Regions from separate parts of the Brevibacterium sp. LS14 genome, predicted to be linked through region 2. Evidence: predicted binding sites of a transcription regulator. Region 2 holds the regulator's gene; each other region holds the start of a gene.
What was found. Region 2 encodes LexA, which represses DNA repair genes until DNA is damaged. Its sites were predicted from a motif close to TCGAACANNTGTTCGA; they were not measured.
Positions count from the first base shown of each region.

Region 1: the regulator LexA is predicted to act here: its motif matches at 5,540-5,555, upstream of EZE58_RS02965 (HNH endonuclease signature motif containing protein).
Region 3: the regulator LexA is predicted to act here: its motif matches at 3,803-3,818, upstream of EZE58_RS09080 (HNH endonuclease signature motif containing protein).

Region 1 covers NZ_SJXG01000031.1:22,696-30,406, reverse strand. The annotation lists gene EZE58_RS02980 (amidohydrolase family protein) at 1-852, opposite strand, end outside; gene EZE58_RS02975 (TetR-like C-terminal domain-containing protein) at 904-1,524, opposite strand; gene EZE58_RS02970 (hydrolase) at 2,018-2,719, shown strand; gene EZE58_RS02965 (HNH endonuclease signature motif containing protein) at 2,802-5,474, opposite strand; gene EZE58_RS02960 (cytosine permease) at 6,407-7,711, opposite strand, start outside.
Region 2 covers NZ_SJXG01000007.1:185,594-193,304, forward strand. The annotation lists gene EZE58_RS00880 (ATP-dependent DNA helicase) at 1-1,396, shown strand, start outside; gene EZE58_RS00885 (hypothetical protein) at 1,428-1,670, shown strand; gene lexA (transcriptional repressor LexA) at 2,056-2,811, opposite strand; gene EZE58_RS00895 (LysM peptidoglycan-binding domain-containing protein) at 3,054-3,377, shown strand; gene EZE58_RS00900 (histidinol-phosphate transaminase) at 3,387-4,520, shown strand; gene hisB (imidazoleglycerol-phosphate dehydratase HisB) at 4,628-5,224, shown strand; gene EZE58_RS00910 (hypothetical protein) at 5,221-5,823, shown strand; gene hisH (imidazole glycerol phosphate synthase subunit HisH) at 5,820-6,473, shown strand; gene priA (bifunctional 1-(5-phosphoribosyl)-5-((5-phosphoribosylamino)methylideneamino)imidazole-4-carboxamide isomerase/phosphoribosylanthranilate isomerase PriA) at 6,560-7,288, shown strand; gene EZE58_RS00925 (SseB family protein) at 7,294-7,711, shown strand, end outside.
Region 3 covers NZ_SJXG01000047.1:229,432-237,142, reverse strand. The annotation lists gene EZE58_RS09100 (isoprenylcysteine carboxylmethyltransferase family protein) at 1-582, opposite strand, end outside; gene EZE58_RS09095 (PhzF family phenazine biosynthesis protein) at 593-1,525, opposite strand; gene EZE58_RS09090 (M50 family metallopeptidase) at 1,785-2,525, shown strand; gene EZE58_RS09085 (HAD family phosphatase) at 2,901-3,584, shown strand; gene EZE58_RS09080 (HNH endonuclease signature motif containing protein) at 4,047-6,395, shown strand; gene EZE58_RS09075 (nucleobase:cation symporter-2 family protein) at 6,588-7,711, opposite strand, start outside.

The sequences.
Region 1 (7,711 bases), on a different contig from region 2:
CAGGGTGGGGACGAGGAAGGTCCCGTGTTCGAGCATGAGGTCGATGCCCTCGTCGTCGATGCCGTAGCCGTGTTCGACCGAGCGCACTCCCCCGCGGATCGCCGCCTTGATCCCCTCCGGGCCTTGAGCGTGAGCGGCAACCGGCTGGCCTGCGCGTTTGGCGGTCTCGGCGACGATGAGTCGGACGTGCTCCTCGGGGACGCCGAGGTCGTCGGGAGTGTCCGAGGGGCTCGAGACGCCGCCCGTCGTGCACACCTTGATGACATCGGCACCCCCGCGGATGAGGAGGCGTACGGTGCGGCGGACGTCGTCGTCGGTGTCGATGATCGGGTGGACGGGCATCGGCATCGGGACTTCGCGTCCGTTGGGCAGGGTGAAGTCGGTGTGCCCGCCGGTGGGTGAGAGCGCTGAGACGGCGATGTGCAGACGGGGCCCGTGGATGAGCCCGGCGCTGATCGCATCGCGGATTCCGCGGTCGATGCCGCCGAGGTCGCGCGCCGTCGTCACTCCCGCCATGAGCGTCCGGCGGGCGTTGAGCGCGGTGCGCAGGGTGCGTTCGGAATCGAAGCGTGCGGCATCGGCCGCCTGGTCCTCGATCGAGAGCCCGAGGTGGACGTGGGCGTCGATGAAGCCGGGCAGGATCGTCCTGCCTGTGAGGTCGATGATGCGTGCGGCCGGAGGCCGCTGCTCGTCGTCGGCCCGGCGCGGACCGGCGTAGACGATGCGCCCGTCGGCGATCTCGAGCTCGGCGTCGGGAAGCGGCGGTCCCCCGGTCCCGTCGATGAGGGTGGCTCTGCGCAGGAGGAGTCGGTCGTCACCGGGAACAATGGGTGGGACGAGTGCCGCGGCCATGGTGTCCTTTCGTCGGTCGTGCAGTCGTGATCGCAGGTCGAGTCGTGATGGTCAGGGGTCGGTGGTCCGGGCCCGCGCGCCGGTGGCTCCGACGAGCGATCTCACCAACGTGCGGTAGGTGTCCTTGACCTCATCGTCGGTGCCCTGTGGCCTGCCGGGTCGGAGCGTCAGCCGGAAGAGGGTGATACCGGCGAGAGCGTCGAGGATGAGATCGTGATCGAGGTCGGGGCCGATCTCCCCGCGGTCGACTGCGCGGTCGAGGATCGCCGTGCCCATCGCGTGTCGTCGCTCTATGAAGCCCTCTGAGATGAGCGGGATGACGTCCATGTCGAACATTGCGAGCAGGAGTCCGTTGCCGCGGGCGCGGGCATCGTGTGAGCGGCGGACGTTCTCGACGTTCTGCCACGCGTGAGCGACGAGGTCCTCGACGACGTCTCCCGTATCTGGTTGCTCGCCGAGGTCGAACGTCTCAAGGATCGCTGCGGCGACGAGCTCGGGCTTGGTCGGCCAACGCCGGTAGATCGCGGTCTTGCCGCACCCGAGTGTCGAGGCAAGCTGCTCGATGCGCAGGTTCGTCAGCCCGTTCGCCTCGACTTCCGCGCGCACGGCGGCGAGCACTCTGGCGGTGAGCTCGGCGTCGAGCGGCCGCCCCTTCGTTGTGGGCTGCGTCATGATCGGAGCCTCTCACGTCCGAATCTCTTTACGCAACACAACGTTTCGTTTTGAGACGGTGGCAGATTCCCAGAAGCCGACTGGCTTCAAGACTCTGGGCAGGCCTCGAAACGCCGACAAGCTCCCCAACGCTGACGAATTTCCAGACGTCGGCTGCCTGAGTTCCCGTCGACTCGAAGCGGAGAGGTCGTAGGCTGGGTTGCGAGAAAGGATGACGATGACGACTCCCCCGAACAGCGCCAACGGCAGCAGAGCCGACCGCTCCTTTCGTCGAGACGATGCCAGGAGACCTCGCAGCGGTGAGGGGCGCCGTCACAGCGATGCCGGGAGCCGACAGGACGGAGTCAGCGGCCATTCCGGAGGCGACAACCACCGCCTCGCTGATGTCCTGATCTGCCGCAACTGTGGCGTGGAGACCGGCCCCACTCCCCCGCCGATATGCCCGATCTGCGATGACGAACGGCAATGGGTGCCATCATCGGGTCAGGAATGGGTGAGCCGATCGCACCTCGCGGACGAGGGCCACAGGGTTGTCATCGAGGAGCGCGAACCGGGGCTTCATGCTCTGCGGATCGAGCCCCGTTTGGGCATCGGCCAGACGTGCTATCTGGCTGCGACCGACCACGGCAATTTGCTCTTCGACGTTCCGCCCTTCATCGACGACGAGGCGGTCTCCGCGATTCGGGAACTCGGTGGGATCGCCGCGATCGCACCGAGTCATCCGCACATGTTCGGCATGCAGCTGGCGTGGAGTGCGGCGTTCGACGATGCCCCGGTCTATGTCTGCGAGGCAGATTCGGAGTGGGTACAGCGGCATGGCCCGGCGATGACCTACTTCGACGCCGATGCCACTCCCCTCCCGGAGATCCTGCTGCGCAGAGTCGGCGGTCATTTCCCCGGCAGCGCAATCGCATTGTGGCCCGGTCACGACGGCCACGGAGTGATGCTCAGCGGCGATTCGATCGGCCCAGTCGCGCGATCGGGGTGGGTGACATTCATGCGGAGCTTCCCCAACTACCTTCCGCTCTCCGGCGCGGTCGTCAGGAGGATCGCCGCCTCGGTGGCCGATCTCGACTTCGACAGGATGTACGGCAACTTCGGGCAGACCATCCCGGCCGGCGCTTACGATGCAGTGCAGTCATCGGCGGACCGGTATGCCAGGTGGGTCTCCGGGGAGTTCGATCATCTGACGTGAGTGTCGATGAACTGAGGTGAGGTCGCGGCCGTGTACCCGAAACGGTTCCCGAGATGTGTGAGAGAACCGGTCCCCCGAGGTATCAGAACGGCGGCGGGTCGTCTTCGTCGTGGTCCCATTGCACGCAGGCCGCCGTCCATGCTCGCGAGCTTTCCCAGAACGGGTCGAGCGGCTCCGTCCACTCGTCTCCGGCCTCGTCCCTCCGCCGCCAGATGGAGTATGCCGATTCCCGTTTCCCAGGCATCAGTCTCTTCATCGTCACCGGATCCGATCCGGGCGGCAGGCACGCCTGGTGAGTGACGTTCGGCCAGTCGAGGCAGTCCGACAGCCTCTTCCGTCGTCGAACTTCGATCGATCGCGCGATGCACTCTGCAAGGAGCCGGTCACGCTCCGCCGCCTCTTCAGCACGACGGATCGCGTCATCCCGCTCACGCACGGCGTCCTCATCAGGTGGGACTTCGACCGTGTCCTTGGCTGGTGGAATCAGATGTTCGGGAATCGTTACTTCGCCGGGGCTGAGGCCGCACAGTTCACTGAACTCCAATGCGTGGGCGACATCGATCGGCTGGTCTGGTGCCCGGGATCGGGTTGTGACTCCGTGTCGGAACTCGTATTCGACGGTTCCCGTGTCGAGCATGCGCACGCGGAACCGGTCGGCCGTCTTGATGGCGTGGTGGCGTTTGCACAGTGGGTGGAGGTTGCCGAACCTCGTCAGCCCGCCTTTGAGCGGATCGAGGTGGAAGAACGGAATGATGTGATCGATCTCCGAGGTGACCGCTTTGCGAGTGCACCCGGGAACGGAGCAGACTGCCCATTTGGAGATGAGTGTCCTGCGGACGTTGTTCGGAATCCGGTACGTCGTCGCTTTCGCATCAAGTGGAGTGCCGGTGGCGGGATCGGTGAGGATCCTCGTCATCGTCGAGCTGTAGCCGGCGATACGTCGAGCGGTCTCAGCCGGAATCGGCGATCCTTCGGGGAGAACGCCCGGAAGATCCGACTCACCGCAGACGGTGAGGAACGGAACGGTGACGACCACGCCGGCCTGCCAGTAGAGCCACCAGTGATGCGTGGGCATCGCGATGACGACCCTGCTGTCGATGATCCGCGAACCGTTGAGCGGGGAGGCTGAGAATGCGCTCCCCCACCGTGAGTCGTCAGTTCCGACCGCATCCCCAGCGACGCCAGATGCGGCGGCGCGGAGGCTCCCATCGCCTCCGGCGCCGATGGCGGCCACCTGCCCGTCGTGCATGACGATGGCTCCGTCGGAGTCGATGTCGAAGAGCAGATTTCCCTCGTCATCGAGGAGCGGCTCTTCGCGTTCGGTTTGCACCCCGGTGACCGGATCGATCGATCGCACTCGGATGCAGAGTCTGGGCTGAGGCCGGGACAGGATGTCGTACTCGAGAGCCTGGATCGAACGCTCATCGGCGATCTCCACACCAGGTGGCAGGTCGAATGCAGCCCCACGACGTGCTCGCACTGCCCGCGCCATTGCTTCGACTCGTCGGTAGCAGGCGTAGAGCTCATCCGTGGGACCGATGAGTGACAGGCACGCCGATCCGTTCTTGTAAGTCTGGAAGTCGACGCGGCGGCGTTCGGCGGCCGTCTTCGACCGGTCCTCGGCCGGCTGGAGCACTGTGATGAATTTGCGCAGCGCCGTGCGCAGCCGGTCGCAGGTCACGTCTGCGCGTCGTTCGGCGAGATGTTCGTCGATCCGGGGAAGATACCTGAAGGCTACGGTTCGGCAGAGGTCGGCAGCCGCCTGGACATGAGCCATGGTGAACTCGCCTGCCCGGACGCGGTCAGCGAAACGCGGCAGTCCGTGGATGATCGTCATCGCGATGCCCAAGTGACGGTAGGTCTTGGCGATAGACAGGCCAAGGATCGAGGCGGTCTCAGCGACATCCTCGGCGGGCACGTTGTCGCTGATCCAGACCGACATGTCCGTGTCGAGGCCGAAGTCCGGGAAGTCGAGGCGATCACTGTCGGTCTGGGCTTCACCGTCGCTCTCGCATTCGGCGTCCGCGTCAGTGCCCGCCGATGCTCCAGGACTATCCGATTCTCGACCATCCTGCATCTCACAGGCTGCGCTCGCGATCGTCTCCGTCTGCATCGATGCGAGCAGCGACCACTGTGCGCTGAAGTCGGCATCAAATGAGAGCAACTCGGTCGGCGACTGACGGATGATGACAAGCTCGGTGGATGCCGCAGGCGGGGAGGCCTTACCTGTACACACCAGACATTCGGGGTCCGCGCAGGGGCCGAAAGGGTCACGGCGAGAATCAGGCGGGGCAGGTACAGGGGGACGGCCCGACGACATAGTGGAGCGGTCCGAGGACGCTCTAACACTGTCCGACGAGGAAGCAGCGCCGTCCGATGAGGAGGCTAAGCGGTTCGACGACAAGGTGAACGTCGACACAGTGTCGACAGTCGAATTGAGAAGGTCACCTGTAGCAGGCTCGCACTGGGAATCGCGTGGGGAGGTACAGTTGCCCACGCCGTCGATACAGTCGCCGTCAGCACCCTGATCGATAACTGCAGGTCCGACAATGCCCTCGTCAACGCTGCCGTCTTCCTGACCGCTATCCTCATTGTCACTCTCGCCGCGGCCGTCACGCTCGAGACTGCGCGCGACAGAGGCGGCGATGGTCGCGATCCGGAACGGCGAGTCGCCGTCGGGAACGGCATTGCCCCACGCACGGACAGCTCGTTCAAGGGTGAGGCCGGCGGTCGCTTCGAGGACCTTGAGCTGCACCTGGTCTGATTCCGCTGAGATCACAGCGAGCGCACTCGAGCTCGAATCGAGGCGGACGGTCGTCTGAGAACGGGTGTGCGAGCCGTGCTCCGCGCCCTCGTCACCACCGGCAGGTCCGCTGCCGAGACGGGCATCACGAGGTGAGGCCGCTGCGCTGTTCGCAGACTGCCCGTTTCCTGACGGGATGCCTTTCACGGTGGTTCACCTGCCTCGGACGCCTTTGTCGAGAAGTGCTGATCGCATCGAACTTCCTAGTACGTCAATAATAACTGATTCGAACAGACAATGTGAATACCTGATTGAAAAATACTCTCAAGTATTTTCAGTCCATCCGATCCCTGCTGCTGTTCCATGTCACCCATTGTTGCAGTCGGCACTGACATAAGATCGAGCATCGCAGTTTCAGCACGCACCGCCGTGATCCGGCACTGCCGGGTCACTGAAGTTCACGGCTGCCTGGACGCACCGCCCCAGCACTGCGTCACTGCACCGCCCCAGCACTGTCCCACTGCTGGGGTTCTGGGCCACATCACCGAACAGCGCCCCACTGCCGGGAACCACGGTCACCGAAGCTCAGGGCTGCCGGGGCACCGCTCCAGCGCCGCCTCCCTACCCCGCTGCAGCACCGCCTCACTCCCGGGGTCGAAAGCTCCCGGGGTCGAGGGCGGCCGAGTACAGGGCTACCGGGATCCGCCTCCACCCGACTGATGCTCCAGCGGCAGCAACGGCCATCGCCGACCCACGGAACCCCACCTCGGCCATCGCCGGCCGACGAACCCCCACCTCGGCCATCGCCGGCCGACGAACCCCCACCTCCACACATTGTCCGCCCACGAACCCCTACCTCGGCGCATCACCCACCAGCGGAACTCCACCGCCGCACGTCCACCCGCCCAAGGAACCCCACCCCGCGGACGGGCACACGCCGAATGTCAGCGGTCGGCCGCCTCGGCGAAACGGGAACGCGTCGACCACGACAGCCCGAGATAGAGGAGGAACGAGATGACGAAGGACGGGATCGTCGCTCCCAGCGGACTCGGCCACACATAGGTGAGAAGGTAGGAGGCGAGCGCTCCGATGATCCACACGATGACGGCTGCCCAGTTGATTCCGCGGACGTAGGAGTAGATCCCGCCATCGTCGCGGAGGATGTCGCTCGTGTAGACGCCGCGCTTGATGATGTAGTGGTCGGCGATGAGGATCGCGAACACGGGGACGAAGAACGCGCCGATCATCGTGAGGAAGTCGGTGTACTGGTCGAGCAGCGCGAGCCACGTCGATCCGACGATCGAGATCAGTCCGAGGACGAGGGCGACGGGCAGGAAGCGCAACCGCGACCCGCTCTTCGCGCCGAGCACGGAGTTGACCATGCCGTAGACGACCATCGTGTTCGTCGCCATCACAGAGAGGAAGATGACGATCGCGAGCGGCCAGCCGAAGCGGTCGGCGAGTGCGGTGGGGTCGAAGGGCTCGGCGGTGCCTCCATCGAGGATGATGAAGCTGAACGCCGTGAGCCCGAGCAGCATCGCGAGCACGGTCGAGGTGATGTAGCCGAGGCCGGAACCGACGATCCCGGCCCTCTGACTGCCGGCGAGCCGGTTGAGGTCGCCGGAGAGCACCGTCCACGAGATCGCCGTGGCGATGACGATGTCGAGTGCGAGCACGGGGGTGAATCCGAGGCTCTCATCTGCGGGGATGGAGACGTATTCACTGGGCGCGTGGCCGATGAAGGCCGTGGCGAAGACGTAGGCCATGACGAGGAGGATGAGGAGGGCGAACCACGGCTCGGCCTTCTCGATCCCCTCGTGACCGAGGATCGCGAGCCCGACGACGAGCGCCTGACAGAGGACGGAGAAGAGGATGGGGTTCGAGAATCCCGTCGTCTGCTCGACGACGTAGTTGACGCTGATGCCGGCAAGCATCGCCTGCACCCAGCTCCATCCCATGAGGATGACGACGTTCGCCGCGACCGGCAGGTAGCTGCCAGTAGGGCCGAACGCTCCCCTGGTGATCGCCATCGTCGCCAGTCCCGTACGCGTGCCGATGTTGCCGACGAGGACGAGCACGACAGTCCCCGTCACCGTCCCCGCGACGATGACGACGATCGCGGTCCCGTAGTCGATGCCGGGGACGAAGAGCGTGCCCGTGAGCATCGTCGTGACCACGAGGTTCGCCGCCAGCCAGATCATGAACATCCGACCCGTGCTCAGCCGCCCCCGCACCACCTGCGAACTGTC
Region 2 (7,711 bases):
GCTCTTCACCGAATGCTTCGCTGAACAGGCCCGCAACGCCGCCGCCGAGGCGGACATCGTCGTCACCAACCATGCCCTGCTCGCGATCGACGCGTTCGGGGAGAACGCCGTCCTGCCCGAACACGACGTCATCATCATCGACGAGGCACACGAGCTCAAGGACCGGGTGACCAATGCCCTGTCCGGCCAGATCAACACGGGCATGCTCTCGGCGGCCACCTCGGCGGTGCGCAAGCACACCACGGTCGAGGACGGCGTGACCGCGATGCTCGACACCGCCTCGGCGGCCTTCGAACGCGCCACCGCCGGGGTGAGCGAAGGGCTCATGCTCTCTTTGCCCGAACCCCTCGCCCTCGCGCTCACGCAGATCCGCGACTCCGCCCGGCAGATCATCAACGACATCGGCGGACGCAGCGAGGACGCGGACGCCGGCCGGCAGATGGCGAAGGCCCGGTGCCAGGAGATCTTCGAACTCGCCGAACGCTTCTGCGACCCCGGCAAGAACGACGTCGTGTGGCTGAGCCGCAGCACCTTCCGCGAGCGGGAGACGACGAACCTCGTCGTCGCGCCCCTGAGCGTGGCCGGGACGATGCGGCACGGGATCTTCGAAGAGTCAACCGTCGTCGCCACCTCGGCGACCTTGTCGCTCGGCGGGAACTTCGACGCCGTCGCCGCCTCGCTCGGTCTCGTCGGCCCCGACTCGCCGAGGTGGGACGGCCTCGACGCCGGATCGCCGTTCGACTACGGCCGGCAGGGCATCATCTACGTCGCCTCCCACCTGCCCAAACCCGGTCGCAGCGGGCTGAGCGAGGAAGCGCTGGCCGAACTCGAAGCCCTCGTCACAGCCTCGAAGGGCGGGGCGCTCGGACTCTTCTCGTCCCGCGCGGCTGCGAATGCCGCGGCCGAGCACCTGCGGGACCGGCTCGATCTGCCGATCCTCCTCCAGGGCGACGACGGTCTGCCGTCGCTCGTCTCCCGGTTCGCCGCCGACGACGAGGCGTGCCTGTTCGGGACGATGTCCCTCTGGCAGGGCGTCGACGTGCCGGGCCGGACGAACCGGCTCGTCATCATCGACCGGATCCCCTTCCCGCGCCCGGACGACCCTCTCATGCAGGCGCGGGCCCGGGACGCCGACCGGCGCGGGGTCAACGGGTTCATGGCGGTGAGCGCGACGCATGCCGCGCTGCGTCTGGCGCAGGGTGCCGGTCGGCTCATCCGGTCGACCGGGGACAAGGGCGTCGTCGCGGTCCTCGACTCGCGTCTGCGCTCGGCCCGCTATGCCGGCTACCTCGTCAGTTCGATGCCGCAGATGTGGCCGACGACGGATCCGGCGGTCGTGCGCACAGCACTCGGGCGCCTGGCCGCGACGAAGGACGAGGACGCCGCGAAGAAGTGACGGCGCGGGGCCGGGTGGTAAAGTTCGCGCCATGGCTCGCAAGCGGAAGAAGAAGCCCTATCGGAAATACTGGCTGCCGTGCTTCCTCTCGGGTGTCGTCCTTCTCGCCGGAGGGGGAATCGGCTTGCTCATGGGTGCCACATATCTCAACGTCTGGCCGATCGTGCTCTTCGTTCTGGGCGGTCTCGCCATGGTGTTCACCCTGGTCGCATTGTTCCATGACGGGGAGTGGACGGAGGGCTATTCGACTGCCGACTCCATGACGGGCATATAGGGGCGGTTCGTGTCAGCCCCGAGGCGGCCATTCATCCCCGCAGTGGCACAACCTCCCCTCGGCGGTAAAACCTCCCCTTAGCGGCAAAACCTCCGCACAGTTTCACACCCCGCACCCGTAGCGCTAAATCCGCTGCTTGCACGGGGATGATTTGTCGCTCGAGGTGCCGGTCGGCAGAGCGCGAGGCCTGCGGCGACACGCACGCCAGCCGTCACCCGCCTGCCGGAGCATGCCGACTCGCCCCAGACACCCTTGCCCCGACCGCCGAGGCGCCCCAGACACGCCGAATGCCCACGACCACCAACGGTCGTGGGCATTCGCGTTTCCGGTCAGCCGCCTCGGCGAGGGGCGAGCCCACCCGCAGAGGCCCGCGAGGAACCCAACCTCAGAGCCGGCGGATGACGGCGACGACGAGGCCCATGATCTGGGCGTACGTACCGTCGATGGGGTCGTAGTCCTTGTTCTGCGGCAGCAGCCACTGGCGCCCGGCCTTGCGCTTGAGGGTCTTCACCGTCGCTTCGCCGTCGAGGAGGGCGGCGACGATCTGCCCGTTGTCAGCGGTGTGCTGCTTGCGCACGACGACCCAGTCGTCGTGGCAGATCGCGGCTTCGATCATCGAATCGCCGACGACCTTGAGGAGGAACATCTCACCGGAGCCGACGACCTGCGTGGGCAGGGAGAAGACGTCGTCGACCTCCTGCTCGGCGAGGATCGGACCACCGGCGGCGATGCGGCCGACGACGGGGACCTGGACAGTGTTGTTCGCGAGCTCCTCGTACTTCGCGCGCTCGGCCTCCTCCTCCTCGAAGGGATTGACGACCTCGATCGCCCGCGGGCGCTTGGGGTCGCGGCGGACGTAGCCGAGCCGCTCGAGCTGGGAGAGCTGATGGGCCACACTCGAGAGCGAGGCGAGACCCGCCGCCTCGCCGATCTCGCGCATGCTCGGCGGATAGCCGTTGGTGACGACGGCGCGCTCGATCGTCTCGAGGACGAGCCGCTGTCGGGGGGAGAGACGGAAGTCCCCGGCCCCGGTCGGACCGTCAGGGATCTCGACCTCGTCCTCTTCGCTGCGGGCCGCGGCGATCTCGCTGGCAACATCCTCGTTGCGCGGCCTGCCTCTGCCTCGTTTGCTCTGCACCATTGCTCTTTCCCCTTCGTTCTAATCCCGCCGTTTCCCACCGGTTGAACCGCCTCGAGAGACCTCGTGTCAGTGCCGCCTGGGATGGTTGTTCGAGATCGATCAACAACGCTGGTTCTCCCTCATTGTCTCATAAATGTTCGAGATGGACTGGACATTTGTTCGAATGATGTGTTGAATAGAACAGACGTTCTACCCATTGCGGGTGGAATAGTACGAAGAAAGAGGTAAATGCGATGTCTGTGATGAATCAGGAACTGCATCTGACCAACCGCGGCCGCCGTGCCGTGCGTCTGCTCCGCACCGCCGTGTGCGCCCTCGCGATCGTCGGCGGCACGCTCTTCTTCTCGACCCAGACGTTCACCGCCGAGGCGGTCGGCGGTGACGAGGTCATCGGCGTCGCCGCGGACTCCGTCGTCGTCGGCGAGGGCGAGTCGCTGTGGACGGTGGCCTCGAACCTCGGCCTCGACCGCGACACCCGTGACGTCGTCGCCGACATCGTCGAGCTCAACCACCTGTCCTCGCCCGTCGTCCACCCCGGCCAGAGCCTCGACGTTCCCCAGCGCTAAAATCGCTGTGTGGGAAACATCGAGTCTCTGCCAGTCCGCTCCGACCTCGTCGGGCGTGAGCCCTACGGCGCCCCGCACCTCGACGTGCCGGTCCAGCTCAACGTCAACGAGAACGCCTATCCGATTCCGGACGTCGTCGTCGAGGCGATGCGCACGGCCGTCGACACTCATCTGGCCGGACTCAACCGCTACCCGGACCGTGAGTTCACGGCACTGCGCGAGCACCTCGTCGACTATCTGACTGGTGTCAACGAGCGCGCGGGCACGGCCGTCGAGCTGCATCCTGAGATGATCTGGGCCGCCAACGGCTCGAATGAGGTCCTCTCCCACATCGTCCAGGCCTTCGGCGGTCCCGGACGCACCGCACTCGGCTTCACCCCGAGCTATTCGATGCACCCGCTCATCACGACGGGCACCGGTGCCGAATGGATCCATGCCGAGCGCGACGACGACTACGGACTCACCGCCGAGGCGGTCGCCGCCGAAGTCTCCCGCGTCGACCCGGACATCGTCTTCCTCTGCACCCCGAACAACCCGACGGGCACCTCGCTCGGCCTCGACGTCATCGAAGCCGCGTACGAGAACTGCTCGGGCATCGTCATCGTCGACGAGGCGTACGCCGAGTTCTCCCGCCCGGCGCTGCCTTCGGCGATGACCCTGTTGGCAGGCCGCCCTCGTCTCGTCGTCTCCCGGACGATGAGCAAGGCGTTCGCATGCGCGGGTCTGCGGCTCGGTTACGCGATCGCCGCCCCCGAACTCATCGACACCCTCCGCCTCGTCCGCCTGCCCTACCACCTCTCCGACGTCACCCAGGTGCTCGCGTGCACAGCGCTCGAGCACGCCGATCTCCTCCTCGGCAACGTCGACCGGCTCATCGACTCCCGGAACGCGATCTCGGCCCGTCTGGCCGAACTCGGCTTCACCGTCCATCCGAGTGATTCGAACTTCGTCCTCTTCGGAGGCATCGCGAAACCGGCCGAACTGTGGCAGAAGCTGCTCGACCGGGGGATCCTCATCCGCGACATCGGCATCCCGCACCATGCCCGAGTCAATGCCGGGACAGAAGCTGAGACGACCGCGTTCCTCGCCGCGATGAACGATATCGTCGCTGACGATCCCTCCACCCTGCTCAGCGCCCACTGAGTCGCCGCAGGTCGCCCCGGTTCTCAGCCGGGCGGTGACCCTGGGACAATGGGAAGCGCAGCATCCGCGCCGCACATGACGGCGCGGCACACGACGAAAGGCTCACTATGAGGCAGGCCCAGCGCGAGCGGTCGACATCGGAATCGACCGTGTCCGTCGCCCTCGATCTCGACGGAACCGGCAAGGCGGACATCGCGACGACCGTGCCGTTCTTCGACCACATGCTCACGGCGCTCGCGAAGCACTCGCTCATCGACCTCGACGTCACTGCCAAGGGCGACACCCACATTGACGTCCACCACACCGTCGAGGACACCGCGATCGTCATCGGCCAGACCCTCGCCGAGGCGCTCGGGGACAAAGCCGGCATCCGCCGCTACGGTTCCGCGTTCGTTCCGCTCGACGAATCGCTGGCCCGATGCGTCGTCGACATCTCGGGCCGCCCCTACTTCGTCCACGAGGGAGAACCCGAAGGGCAGCAGTACCACCTCATCGGCGGACACTTCACCGGGTCGATGACCTCGCACGCCCTCGAATCGATCGCGCTGCACGCGGGGCTGACCGTCCACCTCGACCTCATCCGCGGCCGCGACCCCCACCACATCGTCGAAGCCCAGTTCAAAGCGTTCGCCCGGGCCCTGCGCGAAGCCGTCGAACCCGATGGCCGCACCACCGCGGTCCCGAGCACCAAGGGAGTCCTATGAGCACCACCGTCGTCGTCACCCCGTTCGGGGTTCCCGACCAGCTCGCCGCCGCCTGCGTGCTCTCGAACATCACCGGCACGATCGTGCCCGTCGGCGACTTCACCGGCATCGTCCTCGCCGACACCGGAGTCGCAGCCGGCAACGAGGCGGCCGCGGCGATCTCGAAGCTCGCCGGCAAGCATGAGGTCCTCCTCCTCGTCCGCAGCGACGAGCAGATCGACGCCGGCCATTACCGCAACGGTGCCCGCGAATCCGATGTGCCGGCCGGGCTCGCCCTGCGCAACCTTCCCGACGTCGTCGAACAGCTCCTGCTCGAGACGACGACGGCCGACCAGGTCGAAGGCAACATCCCCACCTCGTCGATGTCGAAGCTCCAGGCGAGTGCCGCGACGATGACACCGGGCCGGGCGGCGCTGGCACGGACAGCGCTGCTGTGGATCATCGTCGCCGTCCTCGCCGGCATCGTCCTCGCCTTCGGCGTGAGCTTCGGGCTCAGCGGCAACGGTGTGGCGTGGGGCGTCGCCGTTCTCGGTGTCGTCGTCCTCGGATTCGCCCTCTGGCGGATCTCCCGAGTCCTGTCCGGAGGCCGGTCACGATGACGACGATCGCCGTTCTCGACTACGGAGCAGGCAACGTCCGCTCTGCCGTCCGCGCAGCTGAGGCCGCCGGCGCCGAGGTGAGACTGACTGCCGACCACGCTGACATCGAGGCCGCAGACGGGCTCCTCGTTCCCGGCGTCGGCGCGTTCTCCGCCGTCATGGCCGGGCTCGAAGGGGTCGATGCGCTCGACCTCATCAGAGCCCGCCACGAGGAGGGACGGCCGCTGCTCGGCATCTGCGTCGGCCTCCAGGTGTTCTTCTCGCAGGGTCGTGAACACGGTGTCGAGACGGCGGGCATCGGTCTGTGGCCCGGCGAGGTCACCGCGCTCGATGCTCCCGTCGTCCCGCATATGGGATGGTCGGACATCACTGCAGCCGAAGGGTCGCGGATGTTCTCTGGCATCGAGGACGAGAAGTTCTACTTCGTCCACTCGTACGCGGCGACCGATCACCCCGCGGGAACGCTTGTGACGACCGCCCGCCACGGTTCGGAGTTCATCGCCGCCGTCGAGGACGGGACCACGTGGGCAGCGCAGTTCCACCCGGAGAAGTCCGCTCAGGCGGGTGCCGCCCTGCTGCGCAACTGGATCGCCTCGTTCCCCGACGATGACCGCGTCTCTGACGGAGGCCGCTCACCTGACAGCCGCTAGCAGCCGTCAGGCCCCAGCGCCCCTCGAGCCGATCCCCGCACCCGTCGACCCCGTCGCAGCGCATGCGCGACAGAAGAAAGGCCACCATGACTGACAAGCTCGTCCTCCTTCCCGCCGTCGACGTCGCCGACGGCAAGGCCGTCCGCCTCGTCCAGGGCGAAGCCGGCACCGAGACCGACTACGGATCGCCCATCGACGCCGCCCACGACTTCGAGGAGCGCGGAGCCGAGTGGATCCACCTCGTCGACCTCGACGCCGCGTTCGGACGCGGATCGAACTCCGACCTCCTCAACCAGGTCGTCAAGGCCGTCGACATCAAGGTCGAGATCTCCGGGGGGATCCGCGACACCGAAAGCCTCGAACGGGCACTCGACACCGGGGCCGAGCGCGTCAACATCGGCACCGCCGCGCTCGAGAACCCGGAGTGGACGGCGGAGATGATCGCCCGCTTCGGCGACCAGATCGCCGTCGGCCTCGACGTCCGCGGCCAGACGCTCTCGGCCAGGGGTTGGACGAAGGACGGGGGAGACCTCTTCGAGGTCCTCGCCGGTCTCGAAGCCGCGAACTGCGCCCGCTACGTCGTCACCGACGTCCGCAAGGACGGCACCCTCCAGGGACCCAACCTCGAGCTCCTCGAATCCCTGACGACGCGCACCGACAAGCCCATCACCGCCTCTGGTGGGGTCTCGAGCCTCGACGACCTCCGCAGTCTCCGCGCTCTCGTGCCCGCAGGGGTCGACTCCGCGATCGTCGGCAAGGCGCTCTACGCGGGCAAGTTCACCCTCGAAGAGGCGCTCGACGTCGCGGGACGCTGAACCCGATGCCCACCGATTCCGCCGGCCAGCCCTGGGAGGGCCGGAACCTCGCGCCCAACCCGTTCTCCGGTGACACCGGAGAGGCCGATGCGCCCCTCCTGGCCGCGCTCGAAACGGCCGCGGAGTCACCGCTCGACCCGGCTGCCCACCAGGGCGTCGTCGCCGCCCTGGCCGGCGTCCGCCTCTATGCCCCGATCGTCCCGATCGCCGTCGACCACGGCGTCGGGGAGAACGGCCTCATGGTCGACAACTCCTCGGACATGGCGATGGTCCGCCTCCAGGCCGAGGACGGACGCGAATGCACACCCGGATTCTCCGCGATCCCACCGCTGACGGCGTGGCATCCCGAGGCGAGGCCGGTGCCCATCGAGTCCGAACGCCTGGCGCTCGGGGCTATCGAGGCCGACTCCCAGCTCGTCGTCC
Region 3 (7,711 bases), on a different contig from region 2:
GCCGGCGAGGACGACGAGGACGGGGAACTTCACCTCGAGGACCCAGCGCTCTTCGAGCGCGGAGATGATCCACGGGAGGATGACGAGGAAGACGCCCCAGAAGCACACGAGCTGGATGCCGGTGCGCATGAGCAGGGAGCGTTCGTCCTCGGTCCGGGAGCTCGAGAACGCGAACGGACCGAAGAGGAGCCGCTCGGTCGGGACGCGGCCGGCGAGCATGAGGGCACCGGCGATCGTGCTCGCGACGGCGGCGGCGATCATCGCCACGGCACCGAGGCCCGCCTCGGTGGTCACGGTCGCGTAGACGGTCGTACCGAGCGCGACGAGGATCGTCCAGGGGACGACGACCCACACGGCCAGGCGGACGCCGAGGGCCACGGTCGCGGAGGCGAGGACGAAGAGCGGGATGTCGAAGACGGCGACGACGACCGGCTCGAGGGACCCGAGCGTCGCGGTGCGGATGCCGGGGACGGTGAAGACGCCGAACCACCATGCGGCTCCGGCGAGGGCCTGGAGGGCGAACCAGATCCGGGCATGGGTACGGGTGAGCGGCAGGTCCGTGGAGGGGCGGGTGTGCGGCATCGTCAGCTCCTCACGCCTCGATCGTGCCGGTGATGCGCACCGTCGTCGGGCCGCCGACCCAGATCGACGGGGCGGGAGCGGGGGCTGTTTTGGTGGGGGCTGCCTCGTCGGGGTTCGGGTCTGAGTCGCCCGGGGTCGGGCGCTCGGACCTGATGCTGATGACCCCGGCGCGGCCGATCGCGGTGCCCTGGGTGGCGGTGTAGGAATCGGGGACGAGCCCCTGCCCGATGAGCCACTGCGCGACCGAGGCATTGAGGCTGCCGGTGACGGGATCCTCGGCGACGCCGACGCCGGGGACGAAGGCGCGGACCTCGTAGGCGTGCTCGGAGTCCGCCGGGTGGGCGCCGACGACGCCGAGCTTCGTGTCCGGGATCGCCGAGAAGTCGGGGGTGAGGGCAAGGACCCTCTCCGCGGCGTCGAGGCGCACCGCCGCCCAGCCGGGACCGTTGTCGACCCACGCGTGGTCGAGGATCTCGGTCCGGTCGACGCCGAGCGCCGAGGCGATGGCTGTGACGTCGTCCTCGTCGAGCGGTCCGGAGCGGAGGAGATCGGGAGCGGCGAAGGAGAGGTCGGCAGTGGTGGTCGTGCTGCTGTCGGGGCCGCTGCGGCGGAGGTCGACGAGGCCGACGCCGCACTCCTGGACGACCGTCGTCTCGCTGTGCGGGGTGCCGCCGGCGGCCAGCCATGCCGCGGCCGAGCCGAGCGTGGGGTGTCCGGCGAAGGGCAGTTCGCGGGAGGGGGTGAAGATCCGCAGGCGGTAGTCGGCCCGCTCATCGGTGGGCGGGAGGACGAACGTCGTCTCGGAGAGGTTCGTCCAGTTCGCGATCTGTGCCATCTCGTCGTCGGTGAGTCCCTCGGCGTCGAGGATCACGGCGACGGGATTGCCTCGGAAGGGCTCGCGGGAGAAGACATCGACCTGGGCGAACGCGCGACTGCGGGGCATGGGGGACTCCTCATCGTCATGGCTGACCTGTTCCCATCGTAGTGGGGCAAGCTCCGCGTTCTCACACAGCCCCCGAGGCTCCGACGCAGAAAGGGGACTTGTCGATCGGAGTCGTTCGTTCCGGCTTCGCCGACAGTGCTGCCCGCCCGACCTGTGGACAGCCTCCCACCGAGCTGAGCGCGTCACTCAGACTCCGTTCCTAGACTTGGGCGCTCAGGACTGGGCCGGGACGGGGCGAGCGAGGATCGACGAGGTGACGATGGATCTCAGGCAGGGCGTGGAGACGTGGTGGGAGGCCATCACCTCCGGTTTCGGGCGCGGGGACGGACTCGAGCTCGGGCCGACGCAGCTGCTCATCATCCTCGGCGTGCCTCTGATCATCACGATGACGCCGGCGATCTGGCGGTTCTTCGGGCTCTTCGTCACCTTCGTCCACGAGCTCGGTCACGCCTTCGCGGCGCTGACGACCGGACGGGTCGTGCGCGGGATCTCGCTCAACTTCGACCACTCGGGGCAGATGAACTCGTTCGGTCGGGTCGGATTCTCCGCGACATGGGCGGGATTCTGGGGATATCCGGCACCGGCGGTGCTCGGATTGGTCCTCATCACCTCGGCGATCTACGGCTGGGCACCGCTCGCGCTCTCACTCGGGGCACTCGTCCTCCTCATCGCGCTCATCTTCATCCGCAACGTCGCCGGCGTCGTCATCGCCGTGTGCACGGCCGTGGCCGCTCAGTTCCTCGTCGTCTTCCTGCCGCCCGAGTGGATCGCGGTCTTCGTCGCCGGGCTCGGCGTCGCGCTCGCCCTCGGCTCGCTCAAGGACCTCGTCAAGGTCATCCGCGTCCACACCCGCCGTCGGAACGTCCAGCAGTCCGACGCGTTCATCCTCAGCCGCGTCTCCGCGATCCCCGCGGGCGGCTGGCTCACCCTGTTCGCCCTCGTCATCGTCGGGTGCGCGATCGGGTCTGGACTCCTCCTCTACTCGGCGTTCGTCGTCTGATCCCCTCGCCGAGGCGGGGCTTGCCCCCCGAATCCCGACCGTCGTCGGGATCCCTGGTCAACCGGGGTTCCACCGGACCGGATCTTCCCGGTGATCCGAGTTTCCTCAGGCGCCGGAGTTCCCAAGGAGCCCTCGTTCCCCAGGACCGGGGTTCCGCGGGTGGCCGGAGGTCCTGGGGCCGCCGAAGATTACAGGGCGACCGGGCGACCGCAGTCACTGGGGACCGGGCCACCCCAACGGCGGTGCACGATTCGTGCGGGCGGGCACAGCCGCCTCGGCGAGGTGATGCTCCACCTCCCCGCCTGGGCGGTCGCCTGGGAGCGATGCACGGGACACCCGCACGCGGCGGCCACGGTGGGATGACAGAATCGGACTATGGATCTGAGCCCGAAGTTCGGTGCCGTGCTGTTCGACTGTGACGGCGTCCTCGTCGATTCCGAGAGCATCACGAACGAGGTGCTGCGCGGGATGCTCGCGGACATGGGATGGGACCTGACCCAGGAGGAGGCCGTCGCCAGGTTCGTCGGCAAGATGCTCCGCGACGAGGCCGACGTCATCGAGGAGCACACGGGCGTGCGGATCGACGCCGACTGGCTCGCCGACTTCCGACAGCGACGCAACGTCGAGCTCGAGGCCCGCCTCGAGGCGATCCCCGGCGTCGTCGACGCCGTGCACATCATCGAGAAGGCCTACCCCGGCAGGCTCGCGTGCGCCTCGAGCGCCGACCGGCCCAAGATCGAACTGCAGCTGAAGAAGATCGGCCTCTACGACGTCTTCAAAGGACGGATCTTCTCCGGCATGGAGCTGCCGCGGTCGAAGCCCGCCCCCGACGTCTACCTCGCCGCCGCGCATGCGCTCGGAGTCGACCCCGCCGAGGCGGCCGTCATCGAAGACTCCCCGACCGGCGTCATCGCGGGGCGGGCCGCCGGATCCTACGTCTTCGGCTTCTGCCCGCCGTCGCCCGTGCACCAGACGCCCGAGACCCTGCTCGCCGCCGGCGCCGACGCGACCTTCGACTCGATGGCGGAGCTGCCGGGGCTGGTCACGCGCGAGGGGTGAGGGCGGGGACTGGGTTTCCCACCTGTCCGCCTCTGATTCCAGAACGACGAATTGCACTCTGGGCTGCCGATTCAGCCTGCTCGGCCGTGCAGTCGGCCTGCTCGGCCGTCCAGTCGGTCCGTCCTTTCAGCCTGCCGATAGGTTGCCCCAGCCTGCCGATTGGCAGCCGAAAATCACTGAGCGTCCGAAATTCAATGAATTCGACGTTCGAAGAGATTTCGAAAAAAGGATTGACACGATTTGTGACGTGACCTACACTGGAATCAACGATCCACACTGAAGTGGAAAGGCAGGTGACCGGCAGTGGAGGACCCTTCGAACCCTGATGGGGCCGCTTGCGATGCCGCTGGTGATGACCAGCCGAATCAGCCGCGCACTCCTCGTTTCGATGTCGACCCCGATTCCCCGTTCGCCGACGCCCTTTCTGTCTACACCGCCTGTGACCGCGCGCATTTCGACGCGATGCGGACCACTGCCGGGCTGTTCCTCGACGAAGTCATCGAGCACCTCCGCCTCCTCAATCCCCGGCCCGATGAGCCCTATGCACATGCGTCGTTCATCGACACCGCCCACAGGTATGAGGTTCCCGAGAGCGACGAGCTCGAAGGCCCTTCGAACAGTGGTGCGTCTGCGGAGGCTGTGACCGACGAGGGTGAGTCCGCGAACTCCGATGGCCGTACCGACGAAGCGGAGTCCTCGAACGCGGACGGACCCACCGATGCCTCCCCCGACGAAGCAGCTGTCGGCGCTGCCGGCGAAGCAGCAGTCTCTGCAGCAGGACTCGGTGGAGCAGGACTCGGCGCAGATTCCCCGGAACCCGAGCATCTGCCGGGGTTCCCGCGGTTTCGGCCGGACTCGACGTTCTACAACTGGGTGCACATGTACTCCCACACCGAGGACCTTGCCGAATTCGCCACCGTCCTCGGCGCGACGACCTCGCGCACCTACAGCCACGTGACCGCGTCGATGATCCTCGTTCACGGGCTGCCGCAGTTCTATCAGCGCTGCCTCGACGGCGAGTTCACCATCGAACACGTCAACGTCGCGACGCGGCTGTGCCAGGACGTGCGCTTCGCACTGCTGCCGAACATCGACGACTACCTTGCCGGGAGGCGTGCCGACATCACCCCGGAGACGTTCGCGAAGTCCCTGGGCACACGGATCAATGCGATCCAGCCCGAACCCGATCGCACGAAGACGGCGCACGAGAAACGACGGGTGTCCATTACGACGTATCCCGACGGGACTGCCAGCGTCTCCCTCGTCGGACCCTCGGCCGACCTGCAGGCCTACTATCTGCGGATCGAGGCATTCGCGAAGGCGATCCGAAACGGCAACACGGCCTGTTTCGCCGACCAGCTGCCCGAGGGTGCCGTCATCGAAGACGATCGTGCGATCGACGCGCTGATGTTCGACATCGCCACATGCACCCGTCCCCAGGTCCGCATCGAAGTCCTCGCGGAAGACACCGAAACTGGGGCGACGACGACTCGGCAGATCCCGCTCGACCTCGAGCACGTCCGCAGCGTCGACGACATCGATGATTCCATCGCCGAGGCGGTCGACACCGCCACGAGCATCCCGGCCGGCAAGAGCACCGATTCGGTCGGCGGCGGAACCGGGGACGGGGCCGAGGACGGCGCCCGGGCCGGCGCTGACGGACTCCGCGCTGACGGACTCCGCGCTGACGGACTTCCCCATGACGGTTCCGGCAGACTTGCCGAGTCCGATGGCATCGTCGCCGAGGATTACGAGCTGGACTCCGGTTCGGTCGTCGATCGCGACGAACAGGGTCGCAGTCGCATCAAAGTGCTCGTGTCGATGCCGACGGGTCCGTACTGGTTCGCCCTGCAGGCGAAGATGATCACCACCGTGCCCTGTATGACTCTTCTCGGACAGTCCGACCTGCCCGGCGCCTTCCCCGATGGGTCGCCGATCCCGGCGGAGACGGCGAGGGCGATCGCTGGCCAGTGCTCGACCTGGACCAGGATCCTCACCGATCCTGCCACCGGTACTCCCATCGACGCCAAGGCCAAGAGCTACTACATCCCGCAGTCGGTGCGACAGACGCTGGTGACGAAATGGCAGAGATGCACGATGCCCGGCTGTCGACGGCGAGCGGAGTCCTCCGAAGTCGATCACATCATCCCCTACAACCACGATGATCCGGCCACGGGCGGACTCACCGTGTTCGGCAACCTCCACCCGCTGTGCAAGAAGGACCACCAGGCGAAGACCGACGGGAAGTGCTCGGTGAGCATGGACGAGAACGGCGTGCTGGAGTACCGATTCCCGCACGGAATCAGGGCGACGGTGGCTGCAGGGGACAACCCTGTCAACATCGAGAACGCTCGGCTGATGGGTGACGCGGCTCGGTTGATGGGCGACGGGGCTCAGAGCGTGAGCGGGAACGTGGGAGACGCTCCAGCGACAGACGATGGCGCGGGCACTGTTTCGGAACGAGGCAGCGCTGCGGGTGGCGACGGTGGCTCGGAGCGCGACAGTGGCTTTGATAGCGATGCAGTCACTCCTGTGCCGGAACCGGGTGACATCATGTTCGCTGAGGAGTGCCCGGGTCCCGAAGGAAGCGTCGGCTCTCCAGGCTGGGTGAACGCGCCGGAAATCTCCCCGTGGCTGCTCCGGTGCCGTGACGGTGAGGACTCAGGCGATCCGACCCTGGCGCACACGAACTCCCCGGAGCGAAACTCCCGGAATCCTGGCCCCAAGAATCCGGGCGCTCGAAAGTCGAACCCACAGAACTCGAAGGTACGGCGCTGGGTCTGGGACAACGGCGAACCCCCGCCGTTCTGACCAGCCTGTTCCTCAGTCTTTCGACCAGGCCCGCTTGGCCACCCACTCCCACGACTACTCGATAGCCGGGTCAGAAAGCCGCATGACCGCATGACCGCACGACCACTCAAAGGGGGACGGCCCAGTCAGACTGACTGGGCCGTCCTTCTCTGCACCGCTCTCCACCTTCGACAGGCTCACCGACCCGGTCTGTCAGCGGTCGGGCGTCTCCGTTCCCGTCTCCTCGATCACCCGGCGAACATCGTCACGGGTCTTGACCTCGCCGTTGCGGACCGCCTCGGCGATCTTCTCGTGCTGGTCATCGGTGACGACCGGGACCTCCTCACCGTTGCAGTCGACGATGCGGCCGTCCTTGATGGTGTCGCCCTCGGCGAGGATGGCCTCGTGATCGAGCAGGCGCTGCAGGTCCTCCCTGCGGACCACGCGACCGGTGCCGGCGACGAACACCGAGCGATCGGAGCGGTCCTTCGACTTCGCGCCGATGTGGTTGAAGATGAGGTTGAGGAGGACGGCCATGATCGTCGCGGACGAAATGCCCGAGTGGAGGATGATGCCGACCCACGACGGGAAGGCGTTGTAGAACTCGGGCGCGACGACCGGGATGATGCCGAACGCGAGCGAGACCGCGACGATGATCATGTTGAGGTTGCCCTCGTACTCGACCTTCGACAGGGTGCGGATGCCCGACGCAGCCACGGTTCCGAAGAGGACGATGCCGGCGCCGCCGAGGACAGGGGAGGGGATCGCCGCGACGACCCCGCCCATGACGGGCAGCAGACCGAGGACGACGAGGATGACGCCGCCGGCCGTGACGACGAACCGCGACTTCACGCCCGTGATCGCCACGAGACCGACGTTCTGTGCGAACGCCGACTGGGTGAACGAGTTGAAGACCGGGGACACGGCGGAGGAGAGCATGTCGGCGCGCAGGCCGTTGGCGATGCGCTTCGAGTCGACCTTCGTCTTCACGATCTCGCCGACGGCGATGATGTCGGCGGTGGTCTCAGCGAAGGTGACGATGATGACGATGAACATCGAGATGATCGCCGCCGCGGAGAATGTCGGCATGCCGAACGCGAAGGGCTCGGGGAAGGCGAAGACGCCTCGGTCGAGCACGTTCGAGAAGTCCGCCCAGCCGAAGATCAGGCAGACGATCGTGCCGACGACGATCGCGAGGAGGATCGACAGCCGCGAGATCATGGCGACCGGGATCCTGCTGAGCAGGAGGACGACGGCGAGGGTGCCGACGGCGATGAGGATGTTGCGCATGCTCCCGTAGTCGGGGGCCTCGGCGTTGCCGCCCATCGCCCAGCCCG